DNA from 3 places in the Halonatronomonas betaini genome. Region 2 is predicted to be linked to each of the others. Evidence: riboswitches for the same ligand, from Rfam matches in the RefSeq annotation. Region 2 holds a riboswitch; each other region holds the start of a gene.
The links. Region 2 has a riboswitch for cyclic di-GMP ahead of I0Q91_RS07315 (alpha/beta fold hydrolase). Riboswitches for the same ligand answer to the same signal wherever they lie in the genome.
Positions count from the first base shown of each region.

Region 1: linked by a shared signal. The riboswitch ahead of I0Q91_RS06595 (hypothetical protein) and the one ahead of I0Q91_RS07315 (alpha/beta fold hydrolase) in region 2 are both predicted to bind cyclic di-GMP.
Region 3: linked by a shared signal. The riboswitch ahead of I0Q91_RS07745 (hypothetical protein) and the one ahead of I0Q91_RS07315 (alpha/beta fold hydrolase) in region 2 are both predicted to bind cyclic di-GMP.

Region 1 is NZ_JADPIE010000003.1:236,441-241,508, forward strand. It holds gene I0Q91_RS06585 (L-cysteine desulfidase family protein) at 1-112, opposite strand, end outside; gene I0Q91_RS06590 (sensor domain-containing diguanylate cyclase/phosphohydrolase) at 96-1,895, opposite strand; cyclic di-GMP riboswitch class I at 2,119-2,207, shown strand; gene I0Q91_RS06595 (hypothetical protein) at 2,320-2,529, shown strand; gene I0Q91_RS06600 (HD-GYP domain-containing protein) at 2,591-3,532, opposite strand; gene I0Q91_RS06605 (YifB family Mg chelatase-like AAA ATPase) at 3,655-5,068, opposite strand, start outside.
Region 2 is NZ_JADPIE010000003.1:382,188-387,255, reverse strand. It holds gene I0Q91_RS07320 (ATP-binding protein) at 1-1,742, shown strand, start outside; cyclic di-GMP riboswitch class I at 1,820-1,896, shown strand; gene I0Q91_RS07315 (alpha/beta fold hydrolase) at 2,189-3,166, shown strand; gene I0Q91_RS07310 (PAS domain S-box protein) at 3,222-5,068, shown strand, end outside.
Region 3 is NZ_JADPIE010000004.1:46,517-51,584, forward strand. It holds gene I0Q91_RS07740 (hypothetical protein) at 369-1,088, shown strand; cyclic di-GMP riboswitch class I at 1,212-1,297, shown strand; gene I0Q91_RS07745 (hypothetical protein) at 1,472-3,445, shown strand; gene I0Q91_RS07750 (DUF5723 family protein) at 3,460-4,782, shown strand; gene I0Q91_RS07755 (GntR family transcriptional regulator) at 4,863-5,068, opposite strand, start outside.

The DNA.
Region 1 (5,068 bases), 150 kb from region 2:
ACTCCTGTCTCGCTCTGGCAGCAGCAAAGGCTACCGAAACCGGATCAGTACAACCCTGGGCCGGCATTAAAGCTTCCTCAATAATACTTTTTAACTCATCCATCATCTCCATATTCCATTTCCACCCCTGTATTAATTGCTTCATCTTTTAGTTGATTGTCTTTAATCATCCCGCTATTTTCAACCATTGCCACAAATTCATCGACTAGTTTCCCGTCAAACTGTATACCCCGGTAATTCTTTAACTCCTCCAGGGCATCCTCCGGATCTCTAGCAGGTTTATATGGTCTGCCAGATATCATCACATCAAAGGCATCTGCAATCGCTATTATCCTTGAATATAAAGGGATCTCTTCACCCTCAAGACCATCAGGATACCCCTGGCCATTCCACCATTCATGATGGGCCAGTATATTTTCAGCCACATCATCATAATCCCTGAGAGAATTAATTATTCTACTTCCGTATTCAGGATGCTTTCTGATCTCTTTCCAGTCATCCTTATCCAGTCTCTCTTCTTTAAAAATCAGATCATCTGGCAGCATATGCAGCCCGATATCATGAAATTTCGCCAGAAAATCAAGATCCTCCCTGGCCTCATCACACAGGCCAATCCTTTCAGCCAGTCCTATAGCCAGCTCCCTTACATTATTCAGATGCTCTCTGGTTTCAAAGCTGTTTTCTTTAAGCTCTTCCAGCATATGCTTTACAAGATGCTCACCGCTATTTTCACCATCCAGGGCCTTATCACAATACATATCCTTATCAGCCTCTTCTAAAACACTATTTATCTCCGTCTCACTATCAGATTTTACTGAAATCCCAATAGCCACCGAGATCGGATCCCCATTCTCATATGAAAGCAAGCAGTTACTTTTTATCCGCCTGTATAAAAGTTTAGCTGCATCATAATCAGTATTCGGCATCAGGATAACAAACTCATCTCCAGCCCATCTCGCCAGTATATCCTCCTGACGGATTGAGTTCTTTAATATATTTGCAACCTTCTTAAGATGTTCATCCCCGGCTTTATGGCCATAGGTATCATTAATTACCTTAAGCCCATTAACATCAATCATTACTATCGCCAGAGGCATCTGTCTTCCTGTATCAAGCCTTTTTAGCTCTTCCTCAAAAAATCGCCTGTTATACAATTCAGTCAGACTATCCCGGTATAACAGATAATTAATATCCTTTTCCCTCTTTAAAATCTCAGTAATATCCTGCGCAAATAAAAACCCATACTCCTGCCCATTATAGTTTAGATGTTTACAATTTATTTCAACCGGCAATTTCTTTTCCTGTTTAGTCTCCAGAGTAAGCCTGAATGTTAAAGGACCCTGATAATCCATATCCCGCAGGCAGTCCATATAAAGCTCTTCCCCGCTCTCACTTACTAAATACTCGAACTCTTCCCCGATTAATTCCTCTTTTTCATATCCTAATAAATCCGATGCATATTTGTTAATATCAATTATTGTACTGGTCTCATCAAATAAAAAAGTCATCAAATTGGCATTCTCTATTCCAAATTGGGTCAGCCGATAATTAGCCATATATTCCAGATATTTATCCCTTAAAAGCCCAATCCCCAGACTGAGAGCAATCGCAAAGGCTATATGCACAGAAGTATTTAAAAACGATGTAACTCCAAATCTATTTATCGAAATAATACTTGCAACAATTATTAAAATAGCTGCTGGTATAACACCTTTAAACCCAGCAGTAAATCCAATTATTACAGCATAAAGAAGAAGAATAAGCCCTAAAATACTTAATTCAGCATAAAAAGCCAGAATAAATAATAATAGGCCTGGTATCAAATAACATAATACTCTGGCCCCAATCCTCATCTTTCCTATTTTAATGGCTTTTTCCCAGAGGTCAGTAAACATTTTTACTCCTCCTTCATAAACTCACCAAAAACTCTGCAAAAACTTTTTAAAATAAAAAGTTATCAGTAAATCTATTATATCATATATAAGATTCAAAATCTCATGGTATTTTACTCATTAAAAAAATAATTAGTAAAATTTTATTATAATTTTTGGCAATAAAAACTATGCAAAACTTATTTTTTATGATATAATTGATAAAAGTGAAAAAATTATTTTCTCTACCCGAAAAAGGCTACTCTTTCCGAAAGGAAAGATTCGCAAAGTCTGTGAACCTGTGACTATCCATGTTATGGTTGCCAGATTGCCGAAGTGGAGGATAGGATTATACCTGTCGCCTCCTGGGTTTGACAGGTTATTTTTATTTCCTCCCTTAAAGGGTATCCTGCTGAAAAGTAGCTCACAAATTTAAAGGAGGAAAAAAATGCTTAAAAAAGCAACCGTATTACTTATCGTGTTCACCCTTATCGTCTCTTTCTCAATGACATCCTTCGCCTCAAATTCTAATGACATAGTCCAGTTTGAAAATGGAGAAAGAGTAATTTACAATCCAGCAGAACCAGAAGCCAATGGATATTCAGGTTCAGGCAATGGCCATGGCCCTAATAATCCACTATATGTAGCTGGAGAATAAAAAACAAAAAAAAATCATTAATGATTTAAGGTTTATCGCTTTTAGCGATAAACCTATCTTATTACTCAATATTTTCTCTCTGATATTCCTTTTCAGCCTTATAAAAGGCATCAACGACCTCAGGTGAAAACTGTCCACCTTTACATTCTTCTAACTCCTTTAATGCCTCTTCCCGGCTAAGCCTATCCTGGTATGGTCGTTCATTGGTCATGGCATCATAAGCATCTACAACAGTTAATATTTGAGCTTCAATCATTATTTCGTCACCCTTTAATCCCTGGGGATAACCTTTACCATCATATCTCTCATGATGTTGATGTACTATTTCTGCAACATCTTTATAATGACCTTCTTTTAAATATTTTAATATTATGTTTTTGCCTTTTACGCAATGGGTCTTCATCTCCTGCCATTCTTCATCATTTAAACTCCCTGGTTTATTTAATATCTCTGAATCAATCTCAATTTTACCAGTATCATGTAAAAATGAAGCATAACTTAAATTAAACAACTGTTTATCTCTTAAACCTAACAATTCAGCAGTCTTTAATGAGAGCCAGTGCAATCTAGTACAATGTTCCTTAGTCTCTAGATCCTTATTTAAAACCTTCTCATTTAAAGCAATTAATTCATTAAATCTCTTTTCAGCATTATTAAAAACTGGAGAATTAGTAAATATTAATAACTCTGTTTTTTCTAGTGTTTTAAAATATGTCTCATCTACTTCACCATTTACTGATATGAAATTACCTTTTGTTAAAATTTCTTCACTATCTTTGCTTTTTACCTTGCCATCTAATAGAAAATAAAATTCAAAAGCATCATCTTCTGTCTTAATCATAAATATTCTATCTTCAACAATTTCTTGATGAATAACTTCCAAATCTTCATTCTGAGCAATCAAAGATAAACTTGTTGTTTTTCTTTCAATTTTATCTAAATAGTCACTTTCATCTCCAATAACTAAAGAAAGTGGAAAACCTATATCATCAAATTTATTCATTATTATTAATCAACCTCCACCAGACATAATTTAAATCAACTATATATTAAGTTACATATATAATCGATTTTTCCTGCTTTTCTGTCGTTTTTAAGCATTTAGCAGGAGTCCAGCAGCAAAAATTATATAAACTTCTTCCTCCTGTATAAACTGGCTTCAGATAATTCATCTATTCCAATCGTCTCAATCCCGGCAAGGTCAGCTATTGTTCTGGCCAGCCGATAGATCTTATCAACTGCCCTGGCTGATAACTTTAAACCTAATATCGCCTCCTTTAGAAATCTCCGTTCAGCCTGGCCCAATGGCGAGACCTCTTCCAGCTCTTTCCTCGATAACTCAGAATTCAATTTGCCTTTATTACTTATAACCCCATTCCTATTACTATCAACTATCTTACCACCATTCATCCAGCCTTTATTCCTCACCAGCTGGATCTCCCGTGCAGCTATAACCCGTTTTCTTACCTCTGCACTCGATTCCGCCCTATATTTAGCTGTTATCATCTCATCTGGTTTCAAATCAACTAACTCCAGCTGAATATCAATCCTATCCAGGAGCGGACCTGATAATTTAGCCTGATACCTTTCAATCATACTCCTGCTACAGCTACATTCCTGCCAGCTCGAACCATTATAACCACAGGGGCAGGGGTTCATTGCAGCAACCAGCATAAAATCAGCTGGAAAGTCCACCTTATAATCCCGCCTGGAAATACTGATACTCCCGGCTTCCATCGGCTGTCGCAATAATTCCAGCATATCTCGTCTAAATTCTGGCAGCTCATCTAAAAACAATATCCCCTGATGGGCCAATGTTATCTCGCCAGGAGCCGGATAACTACCGCCACCAACCAGCCCGGCCCTGGATATAGAATGATGAGGTGCCCGCCATGGCGCCATTCTATCAACTTTAGGACTGCCAACAGCTGAACCAATTGCAGCCACCTTTTTTAACTCACCTCTCTCAAGTGGAGGCAAAATCCCCTGAATACTCCTGGCCAGTAATGTCTTGCCAGTCCCGGGAGGTCCGCTTAAAATCAGATTATGCCGACCGGCAGCTGCAATCTCAACTGCTCTCCGCCCGGCCTTCTGGCCTCTAATATCCGCCAGCTCAACATCTATTAACCCCTCATCCTCAAATCTCTCCTTAAACTCCCAGCCAGCCAGTCTATTTAAATCTTCCTGAAACAATTCAGCCGCCTCGAAAAGATCATTCACAGGAAAAAGCTTCAATCTACTCTTAAATTTAACCTCATTTTTACAGGCTGCTGGAAATACAAAGTTTTTAAACCCGGATCTTTCAGCCAGCTCTAGCAGTGGCATTAATCCTCTGATTGCCTGCACCTCGCCATTTAGAGCCAGCTCTCCAATAATATAAGTATCTCCAGGGATCTCATTTATAACCCCATCTCCTGCCAGTATTCCCAGGGCAATCGGCAGGTCAAATTGAGGCCCCTCCTTCTTTAAATCAGCTGGAGCCAGATTTATCGTTATCCGCTTTGTCGGGTATTTAAAACCACTATTGATCAGGGCAGAT
Region 2 (5,068 bases):
TTGAGCGGAGGAAATTACTTAACAATATAGCTGATTTTAAAGCCTGTAGAGATAATTTAGAAACCAGTCTTGATGAGAAACATGATTTAGAAAGCAGGCTTACCAGGTTAAATGAAGAACTTTCAAGTATAAAAGATGGCAATCCAGAAAGAATATTTAAAAACTCCTTATTAATCGGTTTTATCTCAATTGGAGCTGGAGCTTCTTCTGCTTTTTTTAATATTATTGCTGCTATAGTCATTGGTGGTGGTGGATTATTATTAAGTTATTTATATTATCATGGTAAACATCAGAAAGAAATAGTTCTACAGGATAAAAAAGAAAACCTTGATAAAGAGCTTGAAGATATACAACATAAGCTTTCTTTGCTTGAAGATGAGATTGAAGCTATAAAAGCCAAAAAGAATTCTGCTGAAAAAGAATTAAACCATTATCAGGAAATTTTAGGTTTAGAAAACTCTGCAAGTCCTGAGCTTATTAAGGATTATTTTAATGGTTTAAGAGATATTAATAATAGTTATGATAGATGGCTAAATACCAGAGAAGAGATTCAAAATAAGAAAGAAAAAATCGTCAGGGAATTAGACGAATTGAGAAACTTACTGGTTCAACTTAATTCAAAGCTAACTGATTCAGCATTAATCCTGCCAGCAGAGGACAGGCTTATTTTAAGGTCAGAAGAATTATTTTCAGCACTGGATAAAGCTTTAGAGTATCTTAATTATGCTCGAAATCTTAATGATGCCTGGCAGGGTAGAGAAACAGCTAAATCTGATATAAGTGATAAGTTTTCAGATTTTTCATCAGATAGAGATCCTGTAGAATTTTTGCAGGATTTTATTAAAAAATCCAATAAGTTTCTGGAATATCGGGAAAAACAAAATCAGCTAGACCAGTTAACCAACCAGTTAGTAGCTAAAATTAGTTCAGCTGATCATATTAAAGATTCTTTTATAGATTCACCACTTGCAAATGAAACCGACACTTTAATTGAACTTTTTCAGAGACATTATAACTCTTTTACCTCCATTGAAGAAGTCGAAACTGTTTATAAAAATTTAAAGGAAGAACTTGATTTAATTGCAAAGAATAAAAAGATGAAAGAAGACAGGCTTCAGAGCTTAAAGGATACAAAAAAAGAGCTGGCCTCACCAGCTAAAATAGAAGAGGCCCATGCTACGATTGACAATAATCAGAGTAAATTAAAAAAGCTTGCAGAAAGATATGCAATTAATAGAACAGCTTCTTTTATATTTAAAGAAGTTCAAGCCCGTGTAATCAAGAGAGCCAGAGAGGAACTATTACAGCCAGCAGCAGATCTATTATCAGAGATGACTGCCGGTGAATATCAGGAAATAAATCCTCCAGCCGACCTTAAAGAAAATGACTTTAAGACCAGACTTGCCAGTGGAAGAGAGCAGGAGACTGTAAATATTTTAAGTAGAGGAACAAAGGAGCAGTTATTTCTTGCTGTTCGCTTAAGCAGAATTAAAGAAATTAAGTCAGCTTTACCGGTAATTCTTGATGATTCTCTGGTTAATTTTGATAGAAGCCATTTAATAAACACAGTTCAGATTCTATCCAGGTTAGGTAACAGCCATCAGATATTTGTATTAACATGTCATCCTCATCTGGTCAGGCATATAAATGATTATACTGATAATGCTCAATACTGGCATCTTGAATCTGGTAAATTCAAAAATGTAGCTGGCAAAGATTTATATAATTTATTATTAAATTAACTAAAAAAGTTTGAAGTTTTTGCAGGAGTTTTTGATTCTATCTAGAATTAGTTCTTTAGTAGCAAATAATATAAAATTAAATAACTGGGCAAACCTGCTGCGAGGCAGGGACGCAAAGCTATGGGTCTTTTATAAAGATTGCCAGGTTGCATACTTTAAACCACGGCAATTTTTGATGCCGTGGTTAATATTTTTTGAGGTGATTAAAATGAAGAGAATTTTAAAGCTGTATAATAAAATTTATAATTATATATCTGAATTAATCTTAGAATTTGAGGGGACTAAAACCTGGTCATAAATCTAATTCAGATAAAATACTGCTAAATATAAAGCAGTTCTAATCCTGCAGCTCTATTCCTTTGAATTATTTAATATTCAAAGGATTATTTTTTATGATATAATAATTATTATAGATTTAAAACTAGTATTATTCTGGGGTGATTAGCTTGATTATTAAAATCCCGTGTAAAAGACATGTAATTTCAATTTTTATGATTATTATAATAATAGTGGTCCTGGTTTTAAGTAGTCAAATTACAAAAGCTTATTCAGTTGAAAATAAAACTCCTTTTGATAATAGTCACTTTATTGAAGTAGATGGAATAAGTTTGCATTACAGAATTGATAAAGCTAGAACAGATCAATCACTAGGAAAGATTTTAATGGTCCATGGCATGGGGGGTTCAACCTATTGCTGGCGTGAAAATACTGGACCATTAAGTGAAAACGGTTTTACTGTAATCACAGTAGACCTTCCTGCCTTTGGTTTTAGTGATAGGCAGCCAGGTCTGGATCATACTGCAAAAAATAGAGCAGACTGGCTATGGGGTCTCCTGGATTATTTAGATTCTGAATTATTTAATGACAACACCCCCTGGATTTTAGTAGGTCATTCTATGGGGGCCAAACCTATTGCTGAAATGACATTTAATAGAAATGAGGATGTTGAGGCATTAGTCTTTGTTGCTGGAGCAGTCTTTAATTCTCCACCTAATTTATTTGGTAATTTAATTGAACAGACTCCTTTCAATCATTTATTTGAATTTGCTATTCGGAATATTATACATCAGCCCTTTGCTATTAATCGAGCTTTAAAATCTGCTTATGGCAGAGAAGTTTCTGAAGAAGAACTGTCAAAATATCTGGAGCCCCTGGAAATTGAAGGAACTGCCAGGGCCTGGATTGATTTAGTAAGAAGCAGTTCTGATGAACTAGATAATCTTGATCAGCTAGAAACTAATATTTTATTAATCTGGGGGGCAGATGATAGTTGGGTTTCAGTTGATGATGCTAGAAAACTTGATGATCAACTTCTTAACTCCAATCTTGAAATTATTGCAGATAATCATCATATGCCTATGGTTACAGCATCAGAAGAAGTGAATAATCTTATTATTAGCTTTCTTTTAGATTCAAGAAATTAACTTATTTTCATTCAATTTTTCATTTAATTAATTTTAGTTTTTAAGGGGTTATACAATGGGGAAAAATATAGTTACTATTTTAATAGTTGATGCAGAAAAAACTTTATATCATAGCATAAAGGAATTAATGGGGGACGAATATTTAATTATCAGCGCAAAATCAGGACGAGAAGCTGTTTCCTTAACAAAAAGAATTAATCCAGATTTAATATTAGCAGATTTAAATTTACCTGATATTGACAGTCTTTCCCTGTGCGAAAAAATTAATGAAATTAACAGTATTAAAGATATACCATTAATATTTATTGCTGATTATGCAAACCAGGATAAAGGCATTGAATGCTTAAATTTAGGAGCTATAGATTTGATTTATAAATCATTTAGTATTGAATTGATTGTAAGAAAGATTAAAAATTATCTATCACTATTTAATTATAAAAACGAAGCCCTAAAATTAAATCAAACAATTGAGCAGAGTCCAGAAACAATTTTAATAACTGATACCAGTGGAGAAATTGAATATGTAAATCCAGGTTTTATTGAACTTACTGGTTATAAGCCTGAAGAAATTATTGGTAGAAATCCAAGGGTATTAAAGTCAGGATATCATACAGATAATTTTTATACTGATCTCTGGGAGACTGTTTCTTCAGGAGAAAAGTGGCATGGTGAAATTTATAATCGCAAAAAAGATGGAGAGTTTTTTTGGGAAGAAACTTCAATTTCACCTATAAAAAATTGGAAAGATGAAACAGTTAAATATATTGCAATTAAACATGATATTACAGAGAAAAAGAAAGCCCAAAAAGAACTTAAATCTACTAAAAATATGCTAGATAAGATTCTAAATTTATCCACTGAAGCAATCAGGTATGTAGATTTAAATTACAATGTAATAAAAACAAATGAAAAATATAAATTATTAAGTGAATCTTATAAAAACAGGGAAGGCTTTAAGAAAAATGATTTAAAATGTTACGAAGTTTTTTGTACTGAAAATTGTAATACAGAAGATTGTTCAATAAAAAAGATATTGGAAAATGGCCAGACTATTCAAGAAGATATTAAAGTTAAATTCAATAATAAAACTAAATATTTTATTGTTACTGTTGTGCCTTATAAAAATGAAGCTGGAGAAATAATTGGTATGATTCAGAGTTTCCGTGATATTACTCAAAGAAAAGAAGATGAGAATAAATTAAAAGAATATAATCAAGAAATTGAATCATTATATAATAAACTAAATAAAGAATTTAAAAAAGGAATTAAGCTACATGAACACTTTTTGCCAAAAAAATTACCAGAAATAGATAACTTCAAATATGAAGTTTATTTTCAACCTGCAGAAAGGTTAGGAGGAGATTTTTATAATGCTATAAAAATTGGTAATTATCTTTTGATCTATCTTGCAGATGTAAGTGGACATGGACTTGATGGTTCAATGCTCAATATATTTTTAAGAGAGACAATCAACAATTATATCTCCAGTAAATTAAATAATAATATTGATTTATCTCCTGATGCTTTATTAAAACATATAATTAATAGATATCACCAGGAAGAATTTTCAAGAGATTATATGGTTTGTCTTCTGATAGGGTTATTGAATATTGAAGAAAGAGAATTTTCATTTATTAATGCCGGCATTCAGGTTCCACCTGTAATCATCAGGGAAGATGGAACTTTAAGAAAGTTACAGAATTCAGGTGCACCTATTTCTACAGCTATTGATATAAAATTTTATAACCAGACTTTAAATCATAAACTTGAAAACTTCAAAATTCTATCTGGTGACAAATTATTTTTAACTACAGATGGGCTGGTAGAAGAAACTTCTAAAGATATAAATAACAAAATTCCTGAAATGTATGGAGAAAAAAGACTTGATAAAGTTTTAAAGAA
Region 3 (5,068 bases), on a different contig from region 2:
GTGGGCTGCCGGCTTTTTTTGTCTCATATATTGAGATTTTAATGCATAATATTCATTTTACATGTATATTTAATGTATAAAAACTTTGTGAAATATGCAAAGAGATAGGACTTGGTAAGAGTCGGGTGTGGAGGGGGTCTGGAGAGGAGTTTTTGTATATTTATTCAACTGGTAAAAAGTTTAATTAATAGTTGCAAAATAATTCACGATCTAATATAATAGGGTGGTAGTTTGAAATTATTGCTAATTATGAAAAATATATTATGGCGTAAAAATTTTGAATGATATTGAGGTTGCGAATGGGGGGTTAGGCAGGAGTATATGGAGAGTAATAGTTAGTTAATTAATAAAATTAAGAGGTGATTAAGATGAATAATATATTTTATATGGAGAAAAATGAATTGATGCGATTTGTTGAAGATAAGTTTATAGAGATGGTTGATAATGGGTCAATATCGATGAGAGATAAAGAAGTTAAGGATATGATGAACAATAGGGTTGCCAGAGATGAATTTTTGAAAATTGCGATGTCAGATGGTTATTTAATTTTGATGACAGATAATTACCTGCGGGGGATTGAGTGTGAGCAGGCAGGTGGTCTGATGTATCTGGAAGAGATGGATTGTGATGATGAATCTTTGAGTGCTTTGCCAGAGAAAGATTTTAACTGGCTGTCGACTATAATTAAAACTTGTTTTATTAATTTTTTATTTTCTAACGATTATTATCCTGAGGAACTATTTATGACTGAGGGTTACTCATATAAAAATTCTGTCTTGTATGTTGATGATTTTTTAGTTAGTTTATTAGAAAAAGATTCAGTTACTGATAGTGAAAAAGAAGAGATGGAAAGGATATTTGAACTCTGGTTTGAAGCCTTTGATGGTTATGATATTTCAACTTTCGAAAAATATATAATAGAAGTTTTTGATGATTGCTGGGATATTCAACTGGCTTATTTAAAGAGTTTAATGAGTCCTTTTATAGAAAATGGTTACATTGAGGATGATATTGAAGGTGAAAGGTTTATTGTGACGGAGAAGACTTTTAAGTGTATAGATTGGATGAAATCTTTGAAGGGTTTGTAGGGGTGGACTGAATTTTATTAGTGATAAAAAATAATCAGTAAAATACTTTAAATAGGTATTTTTTCTTATGTTTTTGCAGGATATTTAATGATGACGGCGAATATTAATAACAGGGCATAGAACTAAATATTTTGGCAAAATTACTGAAAGGTAATGGCGCAAAGCTATGGGTCTAAAGATGGTTTATCGATGATTGCCAGGCTGCGATGAGTTTTAGATTTTATTAGTTACTGTAGCTATTTTACAGTAACTTTTATTTTTTAAAAACATAGTAAAAAGGTATTATACAATAAATATAGAAGGAGTTTATAATATGTAAGTTTTATTTAAAAATTTGCAGAAATATATTTAGCTTAATCAAAAAAACATAAAGAGGAGTGAAAATGATGAAGTTTAAGAAGACGATGTTGCTGGTTTTTGTACTTATCTTAGTTGTTGGATTAACTGGCTGTGATAACTGGCAGAGTGGGCTTGATGAGGTTGAAAATGCAACCGGGCCTTCATGGGATCTGGATCTTTCGATTCCGTTGTTGCCGGCGACAAATGTTGATGTTGGGGAGGAACTGGCTAAGGAGTTTGATGAGGATTTAGATACTGATGAAGATGGGAATTTTAAAATTAGCCTATTAGAGGAAGATGATAGAGAAATTATAAATGAAAAGATCAATATTGATGATTTTAAGTTTGAACCTGTTGAGTTTGAGCCTGAGTTAGATGGTGTTGAATTTAACCTGGATGATGTAAGTTTTGATAATATAAATTTAGAGAGTAATGCTGATGCTAGCTCACTGGATAATTTAAACTCTGAATTTAAGGTTGATGAAACTGAAAAAATTGATGTAAGTGAATTGACTAATATCGATGGTTTTGAATATCTTGAATTTACTGATGGAAGTATAGTTGTTGAGATACCAGAGGAATTTGAGTTATCAGATGATGGTGTGAAGATTGAGTTTGCAGGAGAGAAATTAGATCGGATCGATGGTAGAACTTTTAGTTTTGATGGAGTTAGCATAGATAAAGATAAATTTGCTGACGATAATAATGAGATTGAAATAGAAATCATCTTTACTATTGTGGAGTTAGAAGGCGATAAAGATGGAGATTATTCAGTTAGTTTAAGGGTTGATGAGGATCTTGAGTGGGATATTAGAATTGAAGATTTTAATTTAGAATATGATTTTGCTTTTGATTCTGATGTAATCGATGCAGAAGATATTGTTTTTAAAGAAGATAGTAAATTAATATTTGAAATAATAGATTCTGATTTGACTTTTGAAGATATTAAGCTTGTTATTGATGATAGAGAAACTAATAAAGATGGTGAAATAAACCTTGCTGGCATGACATTACAGGAGTTGTCTGATAGTAAAATTGAATTTAGTGGAACTCTTCCTGGCGATTTAAATGATTTTGAAATTGGGATTAATCCTGCTAATTTGGCCTGGGAGGTTAAAGCGGAGGACGCAATTAAATTAATTAATGATGAGATTGAATCAAATGGTAATGACAAACTATTTAGTGAGGAAATTGATTTAACTGATCTTGATATTGATGATTTTAGCGATTACATTAAACCTTCTGCAGGTGGGCTTGAGTTTTTGATTGAATTGACTTCAGATATTGACGGTTTAGGCTTTGAACTTGATGGTTTTGTATTTGATGTGGATGGAGAAGAAGTTGAGGTGGATGATTTTAAGTTAAAAGCTGGAGAAGTTAGTGAGCTGCCAGAAGGTAAAATTGATGATTTATTTGATCTTATTTTTGATAGTGATGATCAGCCAGAGAAATTAACTATTAAAATTGATGGAATAAAAGCTATTAATGAGGATGATAAATTTATAATATATCCAGGGGATAATGAAATTAAAGCCAATGCAAAAATGAATTTTTATCTGGAGTTTGAATTTGTGGCAGATGAGAACCTGGATAATTTTATTTATAGGGCTGAACCTGAAGAATTTGATCTGGATGAAGATACCAGGGATGCTTTAAGTAATAATTTGAGATCGGTAGAGATTGTTCAGGAGATAGTTAATGAGTTGCCATTGAGTGGTGAGATTGAAATCTTTATCAGGGGAGATGAAGTTGATAAAGATGATTTTTATGATGATGGAAATGAGGGCATTTATAGTTCTGGATTGATTAATCTTAAAAAAGATAATCAGAGATATCGTTATCAGCAAGAACTTGATGAAGACTTTATTGAGGCCTTAACTGAAGAGAGCCCAATTTATATTGGCTTTAGAATAAAGATACCTATAGATGAAGATGAACCGGTGAGATTTTCAACGAATGATAGAATTGAATTGAAGATGTGGTCGAATGTGACAGTCAGAGTTAATTCTCAGGATTAAGGGGGTAGACAGAGATGAAAAAATTAGTTGTTTTAGTTATAGCGATTATGTTGGTTGCTTCTGTGTCAGTTAGTGCAAATTCACCGGTCTCCCTCTTTCCTGGGGAGACAGATAATATTGACAGGAATCCGGCGATGTTGAGTTTGACTGATTATGATTATGCTCTGCAGTTGAATCCATTTTATGGTGGAGCTTTCAATAATGCCTGGACTTTTAATCAGGTCTTTGATAATTTAAATGCTTATCTTGATGATTCCAGGAAACGAAATATTTTAGAATCTATTAGTGATAATGGTTTAGGTGTTGGGGCTGAGTTGAATTCTGGTCTGGCCTTTGGCCGGAATGATTGGGGCTTGCGAACTGGATTGAAATCTTATGCTGCAGCCACTATTGATAAAGAGGTCTTTGAGTTTATCTTAGAAGGAATGGCGACTGATGATGAGCCATCGATTGATTTGAGGCTGGATAATACCAGGTTTAATGCCAGAGCTGTTGTTGATACTGGATATGCCAGGGGCTTTGCTTATGAAGATATATCCGAGCAGATTGGATCTGAGCAGCTTGATGAGATGATTGCTGACTGGGAGTCATTTTATGTTGGATTTGGTGTTCATCACCTATTAGGTCTTGCCAATGTTGATGGTGGTTTGACTGGAAACGCTAATCTCGAGTTTACTGATGAGACAAGTATTGAGGTTGATGGTAGAATGCAGTTTGATTATACAACTCCTGCTGATGATGGTTTAGGACAGGGTCTGGCAATGGATTTTGGATTCTGGGGTAGTCCAAATCCTGAGTGGGAAGTTGGTTTTGCTGTCAATAATCTTGGATTTGTTCGCTGGCCATCTGCTACCAGATATAGCCTGGAAGAGGAGATTTATATTAGACTGGAATCAGCTGATGAACTTGATGGTGGATTTAGATTTGTTGATAGAGATGGAAATGAGATCGATGATTTTGAAGACCTGATTGAATCTGATGAGGTGACTGAAGAGCGGATAGGTTCTTATATGACTGCAAGTCCTGTATCTATTAAGGTGGATGCTGTCTATGATGCCCATCCTAATGTTGATTTAGGTGGTTCTGTTGGTTTCTATCAGGCTCCGAGGAATAATTTCAGCCTGGCTTTTGCCAGTAAGTTTACTTATCCTGAATTTATGCCGGTGACTCTGGGTATTAATTATGATACTTTCAGGAGAAATATTTCGCTGCCATTTAAGCTCGGTTTTAGAACTGAGCGCTGGGATATTTTAAATCTTTATGTTTCTGATTTGAGGATGATTCCAGCCCATGGCCGGGGTTTAACTGTTGGGTTTAGTACTGGTTTTAGATTTTAGATAATGACTTAATAAATTTAAAATCCCTCAGGATCTTTTGATTCTGAGGGATTACTATGTTTAAAAATAATTTTTGATAATTATTCAGTTGTCATATCTTCAAATATTTTTACGACGTTTTTTCTGGCATTTTCAATATGGCAGCGGACTATTTCTTCGGCCTGTTTAATATCGTTATCTTCCAGGGCATTATATAATTCTTGATGTTCTTTAAATGCTTCATCCATCCGACCTCTTCTGCTGAAACTCTGGGATCTAAATCTGGTGATCTGTTCAAAGAGGGTAT